DNA from 2 places in the Priestia sp. SRI_019 genome. Region 1 is predicted to be linked to the other one. Evidence: a T-box and tRNA genes for the amino acid it is inferred to sense, from the RefSeq annotation. Region 1 holds a T-box; the other holds one or more tRNA genes.
What was found. The T-box of region 1 lies ahead of trpS (tryptophan--tRNA ligase). A T-box ahead of a tRNA ligase gene usually reads a tRNA of that ligase, here a tRNA-Trp.
Positions count from the first base shown of each region.

Region 2: it has a tRNA-Trp gene. The T-box ahead of trpS (tryptophan--tRNA ligase) is inferred to sense a tRNA for this amino acid. The anticodon was not compared.

Region 1 is NZ_JBYCZN010000003.1:84,174-87,441, reverse strand. Features, by position in the region: gene AC2YJL_RS18785 (peptide ABC transporter substrate-binding protein) at 1-1,143, opposite strand, end outside; T-box leader at 1,810-2,014, shown strand; gene trpS (tryptophan--tRNA ligase) at 2,091-3,080, shown strand; gene AC2YJL_RS18775 (YjbA family protein) at 3,109-3,268, opposite strand, start outside.
Region 2 is NZ_JBYCZN010000002.1:547,012-550,279, reverse strand. Features, by position in the region: gene AC2YJL_RS13095 (phospholipase D-like domain-containing protein) at 1-1,006, shown strand, start outside; tRNA gene AC2YJL_RS13090 (tRNA-Trp) at 1,228-1,301, shown strand; tRNA gene AC2YJL_RS13085 (tRNA-Leu) at 1,328-1,409, shown strand; tRNA gene AC2YJL_RS13080 (tRNA-Gly) at 1,429-1,500, shown strand; gene AC2YJL_RS13075 (Na+/H+ antiporter NhaC family protein) at 1,715-3,115, shown strand.

The sequences.
Region 1 (3,268 bases):
TTTCAAGCCTTTTTCTAAATATTCTTTTGCTTTTTTCACATCGTTGTCTTTGAAGTAACCTTTTTTGTTATCTTCAAACATTGTTGGTGGTACAGCCGCCATCGCTGGAACTGAACCGTCTTTTGTAATTTGTTCTGTAATACCTTTACGATCAATTGCATAAGCTAATGCTTTACGAATGTTCACGTTGTCTAAAGGTTTTTGTTCTGTATTAAACTTGTACCAGTAAGTACCTGCAATCTCTTGAATGTTTAATGAACCGTCTTTCTTTAATTCAGGAAGTGCATCAGCCGGTAATTGACCAGTAGGCATACCCGCCCAGTCTAACTCACCGTTTTTAAACATTGAAAGTTCAGTGTTATTATCATTGATCATGTACATTTCAACTTTTTTAAGTTTTACAGCATCTTTATCCCAATAGTTTTCATTAGGAACTAACTCGATTTTGTCATTATGTTTCCAAGCTTTAAGCTTGAAAGGACCGTTTGACGTATAGTTTTCGCCTGCATTTGTGTACCATTTTTCATTTGATTCAGCAATTTTCGTATTCACTGGGAAGTACGTATAAAAAGCTGTTAATTCTAAGAAATATGGCGTTGGGTTTTCTAATGTTACTTCAAGCGTTTTATCATCTGTTGCTTTAACGGCAACATCCTCTAATGAACCTTTTCCTTCATTGGCAGCTTGTGCATTTTTAACATAGTATAATTGATATGCATATTGAGATTCGTTTTTAGGATCTAACGCCCATTTCCATGCATATTCGAAATCTTTTGCTGTTACAGGGTCACCATTTGACCATTTTGCATCGTCGCGAATCGTAAACGTATATTTAGTTTGGTCATCGCTGACCTTCACATCTTTCGCCATTGCATTTTCAGGTTTTCCATCTTTACCGATACGAGTTAAACCTTCAAATGTTTGTAATAATACGTTTGATGACGTTGAATCATTAGCTAAGCCTGGGTTTAGTGAAAAAGGCTCAGTTTTAATGTTTACGCGAAGCTCTTGCTCTTTTTTCTTGTCGCCGCCATCACTGCTAGCATTTTCACTGCCACCAGATTCTTTGTTAAATCCACATGCAGCTAAAAACAAGCTCATTACAAGCAGCAAACTGAAAAGAATCGACAACCTTTTCTTCATTGCGTGTTACCCCCTATTAAATTTTGTTTGTGTAGCAACCATATTTTTTTGATATGCACTAATTTCTTAATCCTCTTTCAATACAAAATAATCAGTTATTTTTTCACGTAGTAGAGCGTTAAAGACCTCGCTGCAAAATTATTCTTCTACCCTATGAAACTGTCATCAATTGTTTACATGCTGTAAATCCAATGTATGCGCTTAATATGTAGAAGACTCATTCATTACAAAATTCGCTAATTGAAACAAAACATTGTCTATTTTGTGTTTTCTGAAAAATTAAGAAATTGTAATACCTTTGTAAAAAATATGTTTGTTACGCCTATTATAAATATTTTAAAAATTTATTGCAATACTATTATTTAATGGTATTTTTTTGTCATGAGGGAAAAAACCTTATCTTATAAGGATTGTGCCTACTTGTCAGACTTCTAAAATCTTTTTTGTAGTATAGGTATTACGATAGTATTACAAAGCTATTAGAAATACTAAATAAAAGATTTTTACCAAATCCTCCACCAAATTTTCATCAAGAAATGCTTTAATTAAAAGGTTCTTGTCTTTTTTTGCCGCTGAAAAATTCCAGTAAATTGTCTTATAAAACTTTTTAGCGATAAGATGTTTAAATTCCTGCTTTTTCGCGTTATAATAACGAATAACTATATAATTAAAGCTGTGAAAAAGAGTAGTATGCAGAATTTTCATTTTTAGAGAGTTTGTGGCTGGTGAGAACAAACATTGAAACCTGCAGAATGGACTTTGGAGCTTTCAAGTGCAAAGCTTGAACGTTGACCTCAACGTTATATGAATAAAGATAGTTCACAATTATGTGTGCTAATTAGGGTGGCAACGCGGTCCATTCGCCCCTAGCTTATGCTAGGAGCGGATGGGCCTTTTTATGTTGTATTCGTAAATTAGCATCATATATGTGCAGATGAAAGGAAGATTTGATGAAAACAATTTTTTCAGGTATTCAACCAAGCGGTACAATCACTTTAGGTAACTACATTGGAGCGATGAAGCAATTTGTTGAACTTCAACATGACTATAACTGTCATTTTTGTATTGTAGATCAGCATGCGATTACAACGCCTCAAGATCGTTTAGCACTTCGTAAAAACATTCGCAGCCTTGCTGCTCTGTATGTAGCGGTAGGAATTGATCCAGCAAAATCGACTTTATTTATTCAATCGGAAGTACCTGCCCACACAGAAGCGGGATGGATGTTACAGTGCGTAGCGTATATCGGTGAACTTGAACGTATGACTCAGTTTAAAGATAAGTCCGCTGGAAAAGAAGCAGTATCAGCAGGATTACTAACTTATCCTCCATTAATGGCAGCGGATATTCTTTTATACAACACCGATTTGGTTCCAGTTGGTGAAGATCAAAAGCAGCATTTAGAATTAACGCGTGACTTAGCTGAGCGCTTTAACAAAAAATACAATGATATCTTCACTATTCCTGAAGTACGTATTCCAAAAGTGGGCGCACGCGTCATGTCTCTTCAAGATCCTACGAAAAAAATGAGCAAGTCCGATCCAAACCAAAAAGCTTTCATTACGCTCTTGGATGACGCAAAAACAATTGAAAAGAAAATCAAAAGTGCCGTAACAGATTCAGAAGGTATTGTTCGCTATGATAAAGAAAATAAGCCAGGTATTTCAAACTTATTAAGTATTTATTCAATCCTAGCCAATAAATCGATCGAAGACATTGAAGCAATGTACGAAGGCAAAGGTTATGGTGACTTTAAAGCTGACACAGCTAAAGTGGTAGCTGAAGCACTCGCTCCAATTCAAGAAAGATATTATGAATTAGTTGATTCTAGCGAGCTAGATGATATTTTAGATCAAGGTGCCGATAAAGCAAATGCAACGGCTAATAAAATGCTTCGCAAAATGCGAAACGCAATGGGAATTGGCCGTAAACGTTAAAAAAACGACTGCTATGCAGTCGTTTTTTTTAATTAACTTTTGGCTCTTGTTCAATTTCCCAAAGTTTCTCAAAGAAAGGTTGTCCTTTTACTAAGCGCTCGCATAATAATTTATGCTTCGGTGACCACCCTGACTTCGTTTCATCGTATAGCTGACTCCATACGTCTTGAAACGACATCTCTTGAATG
Region 2 (3,268 bases), on a different contig from region 1:
AAAGTACTATGAGCCCTTTATTATTTTTAAACCTTGGACATGGCATAATCGTCTTCACGATAAAATAATAGTAGTCGATGGCCAATTAGGTATTAGTGGAGGACGAAACATTGGAGATAAATACTTGGCCAGTCAACCAAATAAAAATTTTGTCTATGACCGTGATGTGCTGATTTATAACACAAAGCAAGAAAGTCATAGTGCCATTCTCTCGATGGAGAAGTATGTAGAGAAATTATGGACTCATCCGTATACACGCAAAGCTTTTCCAAAGCTCAACAAAACTAAACAATTTCGCGGTCTTTCAGGAAAAAAATTGTTGATAGATCAATACGAAGAGGCCAAAAAAGCAAACGAACCTTTTGTTCATCCTTATATTGTATGGAGAGAATCAACGATACCTACAAGAAAAGTTTCTTTTATTACAAATCCTATCCAAAGAATGAATAAAAGTCCTTTTATATGGAAAACATTTATTAAGCTTTCCCAACAAGCTGAAAAATCCATTGTTGTTCAAAGTCCTTATATCGTACCAACAAAAGAGATGGAACAGTATATAGATAAGCGAGTGAAACCAAAAGTGCAAAGAATTATTTTAACTAATTCGATTACATCCACGCCAAATGCGATGGCTTTTTCTGCATACTTGGGAGTAAAGAATCGCGTTATAAAAGCTGGTTCGAAGCTTTATGAATATCAAAAGCCTTATTCAATTCACGGGAAATCTGTTGTTTATGATCAGCGTTTAAGTGCAGTTGGTTCTTTTAACTTAGATTCACGATCTGCATTTTTAAACACTGAATCCATGGTTATGATAGATAGTGAAGAATTTGCAGCCGAGTTAACAGGGGCTATTGAAACTAAAATTTCTCACAGTATGCTTGTGGGGAATGAGGGAGAACCTGTGAATGTTAATACGGATTCTCAAAAAAACGTGCCTCCTGTAAAATCTGCACTCCTACATATTCTTTCGGTCTTTACAAGATTTTGGAGACATTTTGTATAGTACTTTGTTACAGCAGAGTCTCTAAAAACAAATAGGGGAGATTAAAGAGGACTGCAGCTGGTGAAGGTAATGTGTAAAAAGCTGTGATATGCCTCACAGTTTTTTGAAAACCGCTAGTACTAGTTATGATTCATCAAAAGATCTATTGACGAAATTCCATATATTTTTTATTATGATATAGCGTCGTTAATAAACGAGGTTCTTTTGAAGAAATCATTTCTAGGGGCATAGTTTAAAGGTAGAACTACGGTCTCCAAAACCGTCAGTGTGGGTTCGATTCCTACTGCCCCTGCCACTTTGGAGTTAGCTTTTAATTCACACGCGGGTGTGGCGGAATTGGCAGACGCGCTAGACTTAGGATCTAGTGTCTTATGACGTGGGGGTTCAAGTCCCTTCACCTGCATCTTTACTTTCATATATGCGCGGAAGTAGTTCAGTGGTAGAACACCACCTTGCCAAGGTGGGGGTCGCGATTTCGAACTTCGTCTTCCGCTTCTTTTCAAAAGCAGTTTGCATGTGCAAACTGCTTTTTTGTTGTAGAAATAAAGAGTTTTATTATGCTGTTTGTAATCAGAAATATTTTATTAAAGCAGTACTGCTTATACGTGTTGCTTTCGTGAATACACACACAATATTGGGGTTACATTAAAAGCTAATGAACGATACGTGAAGACATCTAATATGGTTTTTAAGATAGGGGAGAGTCCTATGGAATCTAGTTGGTTTTCGATTATACCGTTTTTAATTGTTATTCCCATAGCTATTTTCACGAAACAAGTGCTGCCAGGGTTGTTTTTAGGCTTATTAGTAGGCGCTTATTTAATTGATCATTCGATTATCGGAGGTGTTGAAAAGCTACTTCACTATGTTGTACAAGCTCTTAGAAATAAAAGTAATATAGAAATCGTCGTCTTTTTATACGCGTTTTCAGGGCTTATCGGAATGATTAAGATGGCTGGAGGAGTTAAAGGTTTTGTAGAAACAGCTGCTGAAAGAATTGATACAAGAAAAAAAGCCCTTATTTTAACCTATGTTTCAACCATTGGAACATTCAGTGCTCCCACATTTCGTTTTGTTACAATCGCGCCCATCATGAGAGCGCTGCTGAAAAAAGTGAAAATGACGACAGCAGAGCTAGGGTTTGTTATTGAAACAACTGCTACTCCTGTTATCGTCTTAATTCCCGTGGCAACGGCATTTGTAGGATACATGGTATCCATCATTCAAATGGCGATTGATCATCAAGGCATAAAACAAGACGCTTATTCTTTGTTCATTCAAAGCATTCCTTATAATTTCTTTTCGATTGTGATTATTTTAGTAGGGATTTATTTAAGCTTTTTTCATCATTCAACATCTACAGCTCCTATGAAGCTCAAGAAAGAAGACGAAAAAGATTGGCATGATTGTCATCCTTGCGTATCGAAGGATTTGCCTTCTAAGCCTTGGAATCTGTTAGTGCCTTTACTTATTGTGATTTCACTCACCTTACTTTTAACATGGTGGAGTGGACATCGTAAGAGTCACACCTTTTTTGAAGCATTTATTAAAGCAGACGTGCTAGAAGCGATGGTAGTAGCTTTAATTATGACTACGTTAATTACCCTCATTTTTTTCTTATTTCAGCGCTTTACATTACAGAATTTGCTTAATGGGTTTATCACAGGAGGGAATGACTTAATGTCAGTTATTTTGCTGTTATCGGTAGTATGGGGGTTATCCGCTGTTACAGAAGACTTGGGTTTTTCGAATTTCGTGACCGCACATTCTAAGTGGATTCCTCAAATGTTTGTCACTCCTTTTATGTTTGTGTTTGGAGCTGCTATTTCTTACTTTATCGGGTCTGCTTGGGGGACGTGGGGGATTTTAATGCCGCTTGGCGTATCGCTTGCGAGTTCTGCAGATCTTTCTTTGCCATTAATTATCGGTGCGGTGTTTGCAAGCGGTTCATTTGGAGCGTTTTCTTCGCCTTTAAGCGACGATACGAATACCATCGCCAAAATATTAGATTTATCTGTTATTGAATATGCCAAGTATAAATTAAAGCCAGCTTTAATTGCAGCTGGAATAACAGTTGCTTTTTATCTCGTTGTATCTTTCTTGTTTTAGATGAGGGAAATAGCCATCTAGTATCAATTTTTCATTTTTTTCAGCTTAAAGTATGCATACAGTCCTAATGATACGCACACTAGCACGATGCAAGTAAGCGGAAATAAGATGGTATTAACAAAATGATCATAAAACCATATATACACAAACATC